4 regions of the Planococcus maritimus genome follow, and region 4 is predicted to be linked to each of the others. Evidence: riboswitches for the same ligand, from Rfam matches in the RefSeq annotation. Region 4 holds a riboswitch; each other region holds the start of a gene.
The links. Region 4 has a riboswitch for S-adenosylmethionine ahead of metK (methionine adenosyltransferase). Riboswitches for the same ligand answer to the same signal wherever they lie in the genome.
Positions count from the first base shown of each region.

Region 1 (3,864 bases), 1.3 Mb from region 4:
TTGGACGGCTTTTCCTAAAAATTGTCTCGTTCTTTCGACGGCGGGCTCGGTGAAGATTTGCTCAGCCGTTCCTTGCTCGATGATGACGCCGTCTTCCATAAAGATGACGCGGTCCGAAATTTCCCGCGCAAAACTCAATTCATGGGTCACGATGAACATCGTTTTTCCGGTGTCCGCGACGCGGCGGATGGTGGCCAATACTTCATCGACCAGTTCGGGGTCCAAGGAAGACGTTGGTTCGTCGAATAACAGCACTTCAGGATCCAAAGCGAGCGCCCGGGCGATGCCGACGCGCTGTTGCTGGCCGCCGGATAATTGGGCGGGGTAATGGCTCAGTTTATTCGACAAGCCGACTTGTTCCAGCATCTCGATGCTTTTCTTGTCAGCCGTGTTTTTTTTCATCCGCTTAACGCTCGTCAAACCGACGGAGACATTTTGTAGCACGGTCAGATTCTTGAACAGGTTGTATTGCTGGAACACCATCCCTGTTGCTGTTCTGAGCGCGAAGACTTCTTTTTTCTTAGCGGCCGCCGCATCCACCCGCTTTCCACCGATTTCCACGATGCCGCTCGTCGGATCTTCCAGAAAATTGATGCAGCGCAACAGCGTCGACTTCCCAGAACCGCTTGGCCCGAGGACCGCCACCACTTCGCCTTTTTCGACGGTTAAATCGATGCCTTTCAACACATGCTGGCGGTCGTAATATTTATGCAAGTTCTCTAATTTAATCATCAAGCAATCCCTCTTTCATATCTGCGTGCACGCTTCTCGATCTTCACCAATAAGCGCTCGACGGCAATGCACAAGATCCAATAGACGATCGAGACGGCGATATACACTTCAAAGAACGCCAAACCCCGGGAGCCGAGGATTTTTGCCTGCCCCATGATATCGATGACGCCGATGATGAACACGAGCGAAGTGTCTTTGATGGTGCTGATGAACATATTGCCAAGGTTCGGGATCGCTACCGTCAGAGCTTGCGGAAAGACGATCTTCAGCATCATCTGAACAGGCGTCATGCCAATCGCTTTGGCGGCTTCGAACTGCCCGCGGTCGACCGATTCGATTGCCGAACGGATCGTCTCGGATAGATACGCGCCCAAATTGATGGAAAAGGCCATCAGCGCATAGAATTCCGGGGCAATGCTATTGACATCCGCCGACTGAAGCCAGCCGTATTCGCTCTGAAGAAAATAAATGATTTTCGGAATCCCGTAAAACACCAGGTAAATCTGAACCAATAAAGGCGTCCCTCGGATAAAGGAGATATAGATCGACGTGATGACGCTCAGCACAGGCACTTTGTAGATTTTGATCAATGCCGCAGCCACGCCGATGAGTAAACTCAATAGCAGCGAGCCGACTGCGATGCCGATCGTAACCGGCAGCCTGGAGAGGATGGCGGGAAAGCTCTCGATTAAGAAATTCACATCCAGTAAGTTTTCCATTGTCTCTGTCCTTCCGCTAGCTTATTCAGGGATGTAGTCGCCGCCGGTCCATTTCTCGGACAGTTCGGACAAGGTGCCGTCTTCTTTCAGCTGTTTCAAGATCGGGTCAATCAAGGCCTTCAATTCCTGGCCTTTTTCTTCGTCTTTCAAGACGATTCCCATGTCGTCATTGACTAAGGATTGGCCGACAATCTCCACGCCGAGTTCATTTTTTTCCAGTACCGCGTTCATCATGATCGGGTCGTTGACGTATGCGTCGACACGGCCGTTCTGCACATCCTGCAGAATTTCCGACGGGTTACCGCTTTCGCTGTATTTCAATTCAATCGGCTCGGCGGCGGTTTCGTTATATTCCTCCAGCAATAAGGTGTAAGAATCGCCCGCCAACGCCCCGACCGCTTTGCCTTCCAAATCTTCAATCGTTTGGATGTCTTCGCGGCCTTCTTTTACTGCAATGACCGTTTCCGCTGCGAAATACGATTCATCGGTGAACAAATACTTTTCTTGGCGTTCCGGCGTTTTCGCCACTTGGTCGGCGATGGCCTGGATTTTATTCGACTCGAGTGCGAGGAACATGCTGTCCCACGGCACAGCGACATATTCGAACGTGTAGCCGTCCAATTGTTCATCGACGGCTTTCATCATGTCCACGTCGTAGCCCGTCAATTGGTTGGCGTCATCCGCGAAAGCGAAAGGCGGATAGTCATTTTGTGTCCCAACGCGTATCACTTGGTCTCCGTCAGCGTTTGCTGTCTCTCCCGACGAACAGCCGGCTAGTGCCCCGGCAAGCCCCACTAAGCAGGCGGTTGCGATTACGTAAGCATTTCTTTTCATGGTTCAAGCTCCTTTTTGAATGCGATTTTTTATGGTTTCAGTAGACTTCCTGGCCTTTTTCAAGCGCCCTTCCCGTTTTTGGATGCAAAAAAGCCTCTTTCAATAGGAAAGAGGCTTTGACCAATTTCTTATCTCTCAGAATGAATACATCCTGCAGGAATTAGCACCTCTCATGAACATGATGGTTGCTGGACGTCATAGGGCCTGTCCCTCAGTCTCTCTGGATAAGTTATTTAATTTTTTTAACATATTAACGATAGTATTTGAGATAGCCCTTGCTGTCAAACTCTTTTTGAAAATAAATCAAAATTCCGCATAAAAATTCAGGAGGAAATTGACAAAGCCTGCCGGATTGCATACCATCGATTTAATATTCCATTGCTGCCGGGCTTCGGGGCGGCATGTATCCAATACAAGAGCGGAGTGAACACAAGATGAGCGAAGAAACTGTTTTTGATGTCGCCATTGTCGGTGCCGGCACGATGGGCATGGCCGCCGGCGCCTTTTTGGCACAGCAAGGCAAGAAGACATTGGTGATCGATGCATTCGACCCACCCCATGCGAACGGCAGCCATCACGGAGACACACGATTGATCCGCCATGCCTACGGGGAAGGCAGGCATTACGTTAGGTTAGTGTTGCGCGCGCAGCAATTATGGGAAGACTTGGAGAAGCAGACCGGCTACAAGGTGTTCGACAAGACCGGGGTCATCGGACTCGGCCCGCAAGACTCCTCTTTTCTGCTCGAAAGCATCGCAGCCGCCAATAGCTACGGCTTGCCGCTCGAAATATTGAGCAGCGGCGCCATCCAGGAAAGGTGGCCTGGCTTCACTGTGCCCGAGCATTTCATCGGCTGCTTTGAGGAACAGGCAGGCGTGTTGTACAGCGAAAATGCCATCCGTGCTTACAAAAAACTGGCGCTTGAAAACGGCGTTCACTATGTGCCGAATACACCCGTCCAGCACATCGATATACAGGAAGGGGATCACGTGAAAATTTCTACCGCGCACGGTGTTTTCTATGCTGAAAAAGTGATCGTTACAGCTGGGGCTTGGGCGAAGAAACTGTTGCCGGACCTGCAATTGCCGATCCAACCGACGCGCAAAGCGGTCGGCTGGTTTGAAGCACCGGAGATGTACGATGCCGATCAATTTCCGGGGTTTTTTGTGGAAGGTCCCGAGATGATGTTCTACGGCTTCCCGAGCATCGACGGCGCTGGCGTAAAAGTCGGACGGTCGGACGGCGGGCAGCCAATCGACCCGGACGAACAAACCCAGAACTTCGGGCAATACGAATTGGATGAAGGCGACTTAAGAAGATTCTTGGACCTGTATATGCCGGAAGCGAGCGGAGAGTTGAAACAAGGCAAAACTTGTTTATACACTGTCTCGGACGACCATAACTTCATCATCGACCGCCATCCGGACAACGAGCGCGTCATTTTCGCCTGCGGCTTTACCGGCCACGGCTTTAAATTCGGCAGCGTCATGGGCGAAGTGTTGAGCCAATTGGCCACAGACGGCCACACCGAATTCGACATCGGCCCCTTCTCACTCAACCGTTTCAAACTATGAGCTAA
Region 1 covers NZ_CP016538.2:3,208,828-3,212,691, forward strand. The annotation lists gene BBI11_RS15870 (amino acid ABC transporter ATP-binding protein) at 1-732, opposite strand, end outside; gene BBI11_RS15875 (amino acid ABC transporter permease) at 732-1,451, opposite strand; gene BBI11_RS15880 (transporter substrate-binding domain-containing protein) at 1,473-2,285, opposite strand; SAM riboswitch class I at 2,411-2,516, opposite strand; gene solA (N-methyl-L-tryptophan oxidase) at 2,720-3,859, shown strand.
Region 1: linked by a shared signal. The riboswitch ahead of BBI11_RS15880 (transporter substrate-binding domain-containing protein) and the one ahead of metK (methionine adenosyltransferase) in region 4 are both predicted to bind S-adenosylmethionine.

Region 2 (3,864 bases), 630 kb from region 4:
CTTGTCCGTCCTGACGATTCGACTCGTCGAAAAGCCAGTACGCGAAATGCCGATCAAGCATTCGAAAAAACGCTTATCGAAAGTGCTGGTCGCTTTGATGACACCGGCGATTTTAATCGGCCTCTCGTGGGGCGTTTTCGTCCAGGCGAGCAGCAGCAATGACGAGCCGGTAACCATCGAAGACAATCCAGGCGCGCGCGCCGTATTGGAAAATATCCAGCCGGCGGAAGATGCGGAACTGCAGCCAGACTTCTTGTCGGCGAAAGAAGATTTGCCGACCTTCTACAGCAATAAAGATTGCTTCCTGACAGGCAGCGTCAGCTCCACGCTGAAAGAATGTTCGTTCGGCGTCACGGAAAATCCTGAACATGTCGTCGCACTCGTGGGCGGTTCGCATTCGGGGCATTGGTTCCCGGCACTTGAAGCTGTCGCAGAAGAGCTGAACATGCGCATCGATGTTTACAACAAAGATGCGTGCCGATTCTCAAGCGGCGATTTTGATGGCCAGCTGGATGACGCGTGCATGACCTGGAACGATAATTTGCAAGAACGCTTGATGGCAGAGCCGCCTGATTTGATCTTTACCACAGCAACGGTAAATTCAGGAGATACGGTGCCAAAAGGTTACATCAATAAATGGAAAGAATTCGAAGGCGTGGCGGAGATCTTTGCCGTGCGCGACAATCCGCGTATGAAAACCGATCCGACGATCTGCCTTGATGGTTCGAGCGTAGAAGAATGTTCGGTTGAGCGCAGTAAAGGCCTTGCGGATGTCGTGCCATGGGAAAACACGGAAGGCATTCCGGACAACGTCACGTTTGCCGATATGTCCGAGTATTTCTGTACAGACGATACGTGCCCGCCAGTTGTGGGCAATGTATTGGTATATCGCGATAAGCACCATTTAACGACGCTGTATTCGCAAACGATGGGGCCGGCATTGAAAGAACATCTCGAACCGGCTCTTGAAAATTTAAACTGATGAATACCGAACGCCCCCGGAAGCTTAGCCTTCCGGGGGCGTTTTTCGATTGGCGCTTTGTGCAGGGGAAATGAAGGGCGTGTCGAAAGAGTTACGAAGGAATGCGCAGCAAAATCGGAAAGGGGTATGGGACATGAAACGCATATGGCCGATTTTAGCATTGACATCACTCGGAGCATACGGGGCTTATCGAAAGTACAAAGACATGACGCGGCTTATCAAGCCGACATGGCCGGAAGTCCGGCATGCCGGCGAAGTGGAAGAGGCGAGGACGGCGCATCTGCCAAAACCGATCGCCAAATGGCTGGAGACGATCGGCGCAGTCGGCCGTGAGCAGGTGATGGGCGTTTATGTAAAGCAAGTGGGCTGGATGAAGACCAAACCTGACCAGGAAGAATGGACCGAATCGACTGCTGAGCAATATAGCTTTGTCGAACCGCCATCGTTTTATTGGAAAGCGCGCATGAAAATCGATGGCCTATTCGTTACCGGATCCGATAGTTTCCGTGACGGCCGTGCAGGCATGCGCATCCGCTTTGCGGGGCTGGTGCCGATCAACCGGGCGATTCCGGACGGCAAGCGTGATGAATCGGCACTTCAGCGCTTTTTAATGGAGATGGTCTGGCTGCCAGGACTGGCTTTTAGCCCGTACGTGCGTTTTTTCAATAGCAGTGAACGATCCGTGGAAGCCGAGATGAGCTATAACGGGTCGACCGCCAATGTCACCTTCGAGTTTGATGAATCTGGGCGCATGAAACGAGCGCGGGCGATGCGCTATAAAGATATTGGTGAAGAGGCCAAGCGCTTGCCATGCATCGCCGAAGTGCACGAATGGCAAATAATCGACGGCATCGAAATGCCAAGACGCGTCGATATTACATGGATCATCGATGGCAAACCCTTCACTTGGTATAAATTTACCGTCGAGCAAGCCGCCTTCAACCCGCGGGTGCCGGATGCCTGGTAAGTAAGTGGGGGATTTAACAGAAAGTTTGTTGTTTTTTGATAAATTTTCTTGACCCAAATCACCTCAGGGGGTATCATGTGGAAATACTTAAAATTGAATAGTGAATTCTTATCTAGAGAAGTCGAGGGACTGGCCCGATGACGCTTCAGCAACCAGCCACTAAGGTCAGGTGCTAATTCCAGCAGGCACACGCCTGGCAGATGAAAAGGAACGAGTTCGATATCGTAAAGCCTTCTTTTTCATGGAAGGCTTTTTTTGTTTCATATCGATGCGTCCGCAGCTGCATGGCAAATCAACCGGAGGAGGACGAATCATGTTATTAGATGAATTGAACAAACGGATGCTGACGGCGGATGGAGCCATGGGGACATTGCTGTACTCGTACGGCATCGAATATTGCAACGAGGAACTGAATATCCAGCGCCCCGAAGTGATCGAGAAAATTCATCGTGATTACATCGCGGCGGGAGCGGACATTATCCAAACGAACACATACGGGGCAAATGCCCACAAACTGGCTCGCTACGGGCTAGAAGATCAGGTAGAGTCGATCAATAAAGCAGCGATGGCCATCGCCCGTAAAGCCGCAAAAGATAGCGGGCAGTTTGTGCTCGGCACGATCGGCGGCATTCGCGGCATTCGTAAAAGCGATGCGACATTGGACGAAATCGTCGCCATGGTTGACCAGCAAGCGCAGCACCTGTTATCCGGCGATCCGGACGGTTTATTGCTCGAGACGTATTATGATTTCGAGGAACTCGCAGCGACCGTTACTCATTTAAAAAAATTGACCGACGCGCCGCTCATTGCCCAGTTGTCAATGCATGAACCGGGCATTTTGCAAAATGGCATGAATTTGAACGAAGGCTTGAAACGTCTTGACGCACTCGGTGCAGAAATCGTCGGCGTCAACTGCCGTCTTGGCCCGCACCATACAATCCAGGCGTTCGAAGGCGTCGAACTGCCGGAAAAAGCGTTTTTATCGGCTTATCCGAACGCCTCACTCCTCGATATCGAAGACGGGCGCATTGTCTATGAATCAGAAGCCGATTATTTTGGCCGTGCAGCGCTGCTGTTGCGCGAAGAAGGCGTGCGCCTTATCGGTGGCTGTTGCGGCACGACGCCGAAACATATCGAAGCGGTCAAAAAACGCATCGGTCACTTGCAGCCGATCACTGAAAAGAAAGTCGAAGAGAAAAAGCCGATTGTCATTCGCGAAGCAGAAGCCTTGAAAGACAAGCCTTTGCACGAAAAAGCAAAAACCGAGCGGACGATCATCGTCGAGCTGGATACACCGCGCCATTTGGAAATCGATAAATTTCTCGAGGGGTCTAAAGCATTGGACGCGGAAGGCATCGATGCTATCACGATGGCCGATAATTCACTCGCGTCGCCGCGTATCAGCAATATGGCGATGGGCTCGATCCTCAAGCACCAGCAAGATGTCAGACCTCTTGCGCATATTACGTGCCGCGACCGCAATTTGATCGGCCTGCAATCGCATTTAATGGGGCTCGACGCACTAGGTATCCACGATATACTCGCCGTCACGGGCGACCCAACAAAAGTCGGCGATTTCCCGGGCGCGACGAGCGTTTATGATGTATCGAGCCTGGAATTGATCCAACTCATCAAAAAGCTCAACGAAGGCATTTCGTTTTCTGGCAAGCCGCTGCGGAAAAAGGCGAATTTCTCGGTTGCCGCGGCATTCAACCCGAATGTCCGTGTCGTCGAGCGTGCAGTCGCGAGACTTGAGAAGAAAATCGAAGCTGGCGCGGATTATTTCATTTCGCAGCCTGTTTATACGAAAGAGAAAATCATCGAAATCCATGAGGCGACAAAGCATCTCGAGACACCGATTTTCCTCGGGGTTATGCCGCTGACGAGCATACGCAGCGCCGATTTTCTACACAAT
Region 2 covers NZ_CP016538.2:584,801-588,664, forward strand. The annotation lists gene BBI11_RS03065 (acyltransferase family protein) at 1-982, shown strand, start outside; gene BBI11_RS03070 (DUF6920 family protein) at 1,116-1,949, shown strand; SAM riboswitch class I at 2,055-2,156, shown strand; gene BBI11_RS03075 (bifunctional homocysteine S-methyltransferase/methylenetetrahydrofolate reductase) at 2,260-3,864, shown strand, end outside.
Region 2: linked by a shared signal. The riboswitch ahead of BBI11_RS03075 (bifunctional homocysteine S-methyltransferase/methylenetetrahydrofolate reductase) and the one ahead of metK (methionine adenosyltransferase) in region 4 are both predicted to bind S-adenosylmethionine.

Region 3 (3,864 bases), 1.5 Mb from region 4:
AGTGAACTGAGCGCTTCCGGGATCAGGAATCGGAAAATGATTTGTCCGGGAGAAGCACCCATCGCCTGGGCGGCTTCGATGACGCCTTTATCGACTTCGAGCAAAGAGTTTTCGATGAGTCGGGCGATGTATGGCCCGGCGTAAAATACCAACGGGACGATGGCTGCCGCTGTACCGATTGATGTACCAACGATGATGCGTGTCAGCGGAATGATGGCAACCATCAAAATGATGAATGGCACTGAGCGGAAAATATTGATGACAATGTTCAATACGTTAAATACAGCTTCGTTTTCGAGTAGATGGCCCTTTCTTGTAACGACCAGCAAGATACCAAGCGGCAAGCCGATGACAAGGGAGAATACGAAGGATGCGCCGGTCATATAAAGCGTTTCCCATAAAGCTTCTAAAATTTGTGATTGATCAACCTGCATATTGTTGGACCTCCTCTACTTGAATCTTATCTTTACGAATCGAAGCGAGGGCGCGGTCGATCTCTGCAAGAGCGCCATCGAATTCAACGATCAAATTGCCGTATGGAATGCCCTGAAGTTCTGTAATATTGCCAAACAACACATTCAAATCAAGCTGAAACTCACGCGATACTCTTGACATGAACGGCTGGCCGACTGAATTTCCGGTAAACTGCACACGATAAATGGGCCGAGTGCCGTCGTTTTGGCGAATCTGTTCGAGCAACGAATCGGGCAGCTCGTCATTCATGACAGAACGAACAAAGCGCTTTGTCGTCGCGTGCTGTGGATTGGTGAATACTTCAAACACGCTGCCTTGCTCGATGACGCGTCCTTCTTCCAAGACGGCCACTTTGTCACAGATTTCACGGATAACGCCCATCTCATGGGTGATGAGCAAGATGGTGATATTGTATTCTTTGTTGATCCGGCGCAGTAGATCCAAGATAGACTGGGTCGTCTGCGGATCGAGTGCAGACGTTGCTTCGTCGCAAAGAAGAATGGACGGGTTGGTCGCCAAGGCTCTAGCGATGCCGATGCGCTGCTTTTGACCGCCGGATAATTGATCCGGGTATTTTTTGGCCTGGTCGGCGAGTCCGACAAATTCCAAAAGCTCAGCTACTTTCCGATCGATTTCCGCTTTTGGTGTCTTGGCCAAAAGCAGTGGCATCGCGATATTATGATGCACGGTTTTTGAATTCAGCAAATTGAAATGCTGGAAGATCATGCCGATGTCTTTTCGTGTGTCGCGAATTTTGCGTGCGCTCAACGTGGAAATATCCTCTCCGTGGATCAGCACGCGCCCTGTTGATGGGCGTTCGAGCAAATTCACGGTGCGGATCAACGAGCTTTTTCCAGCGCCGCTGAATCCGATGACGCCGTAAATTTCTCCGGTCTCAACGGTCAAGTCGATGCCATTGAGTGCATGGACTTGCTGTTTTCCGGATACATAAGTTTTCTTGACTGCTTCAAATTGAATCATGGTGTCCCTCCTGTGGCTGCAAATAACGATTCGAATGAGTGCAAACGAACACTTTCTTGAAATAACAACAAAAAGCCCTCTTTTTTCTTATGCGCAAGAAAAAAGAGGGCTCCAAAATATGAAACCATCTCATTCTCATCTTCCAAATGCTAGAGCATTTGCAGGAATTAGCACAGTTTTCGCTGGTTTGCGAATCTGCTGCCGAAACGTCATAGGGCCTGTCCCTCGGTTTCTCTGGATAAGAAAGTGATGTAAGCTATTCAATTCGTGATTCCTACTCTATTTTGAAATAGCGAAAAAGTCAACATGTTTGTTAAAATTTTTTTGGGGGAAATTTCGTTTATATAGTAGTTTAAATTTTTAGAAAAATACACTTGACTTTAAGTATCGCTGCACTCTATACTGTTCCACAAGCAAAAAAAAAACTAAATACTCTTATCACGAGAGGCGGAGGGAATAGGCCCTACGATGCCCGGCAACCAACAGGCTCATGTCTGGAAAGGTGCTAAATCCTACAGTGCGCATTTGCGTCGCTGAAAGATAAGAGGAGGCAAATCCGTAACTAACGGCCCTCTTCTTTCTGAAGAGGGTCTTTTTCTGTCCTCCTCAAATCCGAATAACCGATCACAAAAACAGGAGGAATGAACAATGACAAACTTTAAACCAGAAACTCTACTTTTACACGGCGGCCAAGAACCCGATCCAGTAACAGGGGCACGCGGCGTACCGGTCCATAAAACGACTTCTTATGTATTCAAAGATACAGAGCACGCACAAAACCTATTCGGCTTGAAAGAAGCGGGCAATATTTATTCGCGGATCATGAACCCAACAGTCGATGTATTCGAACAACGCGTCGCATTACTTGAAGGCGGAACGGCAGCGGTTGCTTTGTCTTCCGGAATGGCCGCCATTGCATTCTCTGTATTGAATATCGCTGAAGCGGGAGATGAAATTATTGCGGACAGCAACCTATATGGAGGTACGTATAATCTCTTCGCCAATACCTTGCCGCGTTATGGCATTAACGTAAAATTCGTTGATGCGACCGACCCTGAAAATTTCCGTGCAGCGATTACAGACAAGACGAAAGCCTTGTTTGGCGAAATCATTGGAAATCCTAGTTTGAACGTATTCGATGTGGAACGAGTCGCGGATATCGCCCACGAAAATGGAGTTCCATTATTGATCGATAACACATTCGCTTCTCCTTTCGTCAGCAATCCGATCGAATTTGGAGCAGACGTAGTGATCCATTCCGCCACGAAATGGATCGGCGGGCACGGGACGACAATCGGCGGCGTAGCGGTCGATGCGGGGCGCTTTAACTGGGACAATCCACGCTTCCCGAACTATACCGAGCCGGACGAAAGCTACCACGGCATCCGTTTTGGCATCGACGTGCCGGAAGCGGCGTTCGCTACCAAATTGCGCGTCCAGCTATTGCGTGATTTCGGCCCATCGCTCAGCGCGGACAGCGCCCATGCCTTGTTGCAGGGACTTGAAACCTTGCATCTGCGGATTCCGCGCCATGCGACGAATGCGCAAAAAGTTGCAGAATACTTAAAAGGCCATCCGCAAGTCGAGTGGGTCAATTACCTGGGTCTCGAAGGCCATCCATCGAAAACACTTGCTGATAAATATTTGAAAGACAGCTACGGGTCGATCGTCAATTTCGGCATCAAAGGCGGAAGAGAAGCAGGACGCAAAGTCATCGATGGCGTTCATTTATGGTCGCATGTCGCGAATGTTGGCGACGCCAAATCATTGATCATCCATCCGGCTTCAACGACTCACCAGCAATTGACGGCAGAAGAGCTGAAAAACACTGGCGTTACGGAAGAGTTGATTCGCTTGTCTGTAGGATTGGAAAACCATGAAGATTTAATCGCTGATTTAGAGCAAGCCATTCAAGCGGCAGTACTCGAGAACGCGTAAGGAGGGGATTGGGATGAGCACAGTATCCATCGGCCAGCTAACACTTGAATCAGGCCAACTATTGCCTGAAGTAGAATTGGCGTATGAACGTGTCGGGGAAAGTTCTGCACCTGCGATTCTGGTTTGCCACGCATTGACAGGTGATCAATACGCAGTAGGAACTGCGGATCAACCAGGCTGGTGGGCGGGTCTGATCGGTTCTGGAAAAGCGGTGGATACTGAACAATTCCAAGTCATCACATTCAATGTGCTCGGCGGCTGCAATGGGTCGACAGGGCCGCTGTCCATCAATCCAGAAACCGGGAAGCCTTACCGCGGCACCTTTCCGGAATTGACGATCCGTGACATGGTCAAAGCAGAGCGCCAAGCATTGGAACTATTAGGTATCGACCATCTCACGGCAGTCATTGGCGGCTCTCTCGGCGGTATGAAAACTTTGGAATGGGCGCGGCTTTATCCGGACTTTTTGGA
Region 3 covers NZ_CP016538.2:2,743,299-2,747,162, reverse strand. The annotation lists gene BBI11_RS13595 (methionine ABC transporter permease) at 1-434, opposite strand, end outside; gene BBI11_RS13590 (methionine ABC transporter ATP-binding protein) at 424-1,455, opposite strand; SAM riboswitch class I at 1,588-1,700, opposite strand; SAM riboswitch class I at 1,888-2,002, shown strand; gene BBI11_RS13585 (O-acetylhomoserine aminocarboxypropyltransferase/cysteine synthase family protein) at 2,104-3,393, shown strand; gene metX (homoserine O-acetyltransferase MetX) at 3,407-3,864, shown strand, end outside.
Region 3: linked by a shared signal. The riboswitch ahead of BBI11_RS13585 (O-acetylhomoserine aminocarboxypropyltransferase/cysteine synthase family protein) and the one ahead of metK (methionine adenosyltransferase) in region 4 are both predicted to bind S-adenosylmethionine.

Region 4 (3,864 bases):
TAGAACAAGCTTTGGAACTCAATCATCAGCCTTGTGAAACCTGGTATTTTCCAGATTATACGCATTTCTTCCCACCTTTGGCGAACCGTAAAACCGCGAAGGCATTGACGGTATGGATGAAAGATCAGGAGAAGCGCAAAAATGGCATAGTTAGTCGTCAAGATGAGGTAGAAGCTTAAGTAGAAATCCACAATAAAATAAACAAAAAAGGCCAAGAGAAATGACTCATTTCTCTTGGCCTTTTTAATTGGATTAATTATGCGTAGGGCCGCCTTTTTGGCTGATGCCAGCATCCACAGTACCGAATTTTTCAAAGTTGTCTTTGAATTTCTTCGCCAGTTCCTGTGCTTTTTGGTCATAAGCTTCTTTATCAGCCCATGCGTTGCGTGGATTCAAAACTTCGGTCGGGACGCCAGGAATTTCTTTCGGCATATTCAATCCGAAGACCGATTCGTGTTCCATGTCGACACCGTTCAAGTCGCCGCGGATTGCTGCGCGGACCATCGTGCGTGTGTAGGACAATTTCATGCGGCTCCCGACGCCGTATTCGCCGCCAGTCCATCCCGTGTTTACGAGGTAGACGTCTGCACCGTGCTCATCGATCTTGTCGCCGAGCATTTCAGCGTAAACGGTTGCGTGAAGCGGAAGGAATGGAGAGCCGAAGCAAGTCGAGAAGGTTGCTTCAGGTGACGTGACACCGCGTTCTGTGCCAGCCAATTTCGATGTGTAACCGCTAAGGAAATGATACATCGCTTGCTCTTTCGTCAATTTGCTGATTGGAGGCAATACGCCGAATGCATCAGCCGTCAAGAAGACGATCGTTTTCGGGTGTCCTGCAACAGAAGGGACGACGATATTATCGATGGCATCGATCGGATAAGCTGCACGCGTATTTTCAGTCAGCGAGCCGTCATCGTAATCCGGGATGCGGGTATCTTCATCGACCACTACGTTTTCTAGTACCGAGCCGAAACGAATCGCGTCAAAAATTTGTGGTTCGTTTTCACGTGATAGATTAATTGTTTTGGCATAGCAGCCGCCTTCGATATTGAAGACGCCGTTATCGGACCAGCCATGCTCGTCGTCACCGATCAATTTGCGGTCTTCATCAGCCGACAAGGTTGTTTTTCCAGTACCTGAAAGGCCGAAGAACAAAGCAACATCATCGTTTTTGCCGACGTTTGCTGAGCAATGCATCGGGAGGATGTCTTTTTCAGGAAGGATATAGTTCATGATCGAGAAGATGGATTTCTTCATTTCGCCAGCGTATTCCGTACCGCCGATCAAGATGATTTTCTTTTCCATCGATACGATGATAAAGGTCTCAGAATCCGTTCCGTCCACTGCAGGGTCTGCGTGGAAAGTCGGAGCGTAAACGACAGTGAATTCAGCTTCATGCGTCTTCAATTCTTCCGCAGTAGGGCGGATAAACAATTGATGGGCGAATAGGTTATGCCAAGCGTATTCATTGATCGTCTGAATCGCCAGACGCGATTCAGGATCTGCACCGGCAAAGCCTTTGAAGACATACAAAGCGTCTTTTTCTTTCAAATGATTGATGACTTTAGCATATAGGTTTTCAAAAATATCAGAGGAAATCGGGCGATTGACAGTGCCCCAGTCAATTTTGTCTTTCGAAATTGCCTCTTCTACCATATACTTGTCTTTAGGCGAACGGCCTGTATATTTGCCAGTTTCCGCTTTGACAGCGCCTTCACGCGTAAGAACAGCCTCCCCGCGGGATGTTGCCGCTTCCACCAATTGGGGAACGGATAATTGCATATGGATATTCGAGCCGTTCACAAGCTCTTTCAAATCATTTGATAGGTTCACTGAAGTCATATATATGTACCTTCCTTTTCGTTTATTCCCAAATGAATGGGGAAGATGTATATTCGAACATTAGTATAACACATTGCCATGATTAGTCTATACTAATAACTAGAAATCTGTCGATGTTCGCGATTTGTGTTTATACAATAGTAGAAAAAGATGCATGCTTAAAAGTCTGACAACCGTTTCCTTTAAAAACGTTGACAGCGCTTGACTCATTCCGTATGATGGGAAATTGAACGGATACTCTTATTCCGAGCTGGTGGAGGGTGCAGGCCCTACGAAACCCGGCAACCTGCTGTTTATGCAGCGATGGTGCCCAACCTGAAGCAAGGCGTATGCCTTGGACGATAAGAGTGAAAGGTGCTTATGATGATTATTCCTTTCCTCATTGCTTAAAGATGAGAGAAGGGATTTTTTTATGGAATGCCCTTAATCCTCGTGTGCAGGCTGAAAAAGCTGGAAGTTCAATTCCCTCTAGGGAAACGGACTTGACATGGGAAAACGAGTACCGTATCAATTTCGAGAGCAATCTCGCAGGATATAAGGAGGAACTTTTTTTGACAAACCGTCGATTATTCACATCAGAATCAGTAACAGAGGGCCATCCGGATAAGATTTGCGACCAAATTTCAGATGCAATTCTGGATGCCATCCTAACAGAAGACCCAAATGCACGCGTGGCATGCGAAACCACTGTAACAACAGGACTTGTCCTTGTTGCAGGAGAGATCACGACATCTACTTACGTAGACATTCCAAAAGTTGTCCGCCAAACCGTCAAAGAAATTGGCTATACGCGCGCGAAATACGGATTCGACTCCGAGACGAGTGCTGTGTTAACGGCAATCGATGAGCAATCGGCGGATATCGCTGCAGGCGTCAACGTGGCACTTGAAGCTCGTGAAGGACAGATGACCGATAAGGAATTGGATGAAATTGGGGCAGGCGACCAAGGCTTGATGTTTGGTTATGCTTCCAACGAAACAGAAGAATTGATGCCATTGCCGATCAGCTTGGCGCACAAACTTGCACGCCGCCTGGCGGAAGTGCGCAAAGAAGAAATCTTGCCGTATTTGCGCCCTGATGGCAAAACGCAAGTAACGATTGAATACGATGAAAACAATCAACCGGTGCGTGTCGATACGATTGTCATTTCAACGCAGCATCATCCGGAAGTTTCTTTGGAGCAAATCCAGCGCAACTTGAAGGAATATGTCATCAATGAAGTCGTACCGGCTGAATTGCTTGATGCAGAGACAAAATACTTCATCAACCCGACTGGCCGCTTCGTAATCGGCGGGCCACAAGGCGATGCTGGTCTTACTGGCCGTAAAATCATTGTTGATACGTACGGTGGCTACGCAAGACACGGTGGAGGCGCATTCTCTGGTAAAGACGCAACGAAAGTTGACCGTTCCGGTGCTTATGCAGCCCGTTACGTCGCGAAAAATATCGTCGCTTCTGGACTTGCTGATAAGTGTGAAGTGCAGCTTGCCTATGCAATCGGCGTTGCACATCCGGTATCGATTGCGGTCGATACGTTCGGTACAGGCAAAGTCAGCGAAGATAAATTCATCGAACTAGTACGCGCGAACTTCGATTTGCGTCCAGCCGGCATCATCAAGATGTTGGATCTGCGCCGCCCAATTTACAAACAAACAGCGGCTTATGGCCACTTCGGACGCACGGATGTCGACCTTCCGTGGGAACGCACAGACAAAGCGGATGCTTTGAAACAACAAGCGAACGCATAAGAAAAAAGCAGGCGGAAAAATTCCGTCTGCTTTTTCTATTGAAGAGATTTATAGTAGGCGGCTTTTTCCGCATACTCCCGGACGATGCGTTCCATATCTGTTTTGTCCGCTTCGTTTAATTCGCGCACTACTTTTGCGGGGCGTCCGAATGCGAGCGTGCCGGCTGGAATGGTTTTTCCTTGCGGCACAAGGCTTCCGGCGCCGATAAAAGCACCTTCCCCGATCTCCGCGCCATCGAGGATTATCGAGCCCATGCCGACGAGCGCGCCTTTTC
Region 4 covers NZ_CP016538.2:1,219,048-1,222,911, forward strand. The annotation lists gene BBI11_RS06170 (alpha/beta hydrolase family protein) at 1-179, shown strand, start outside; gene pckA (phosphoenolpyruvate carboxykinase (ATP)) at 253-1,842, opposite strand; SAM riboswitch class I at 2,080-2,190, shown strand; gene metK (methionine adenosyltransferase) at 2,394-3,590, shown strand; gene BBI11_RS06185 (gamma carbonic anhydrase) at 3,626-3,864, opposite strand, start outside.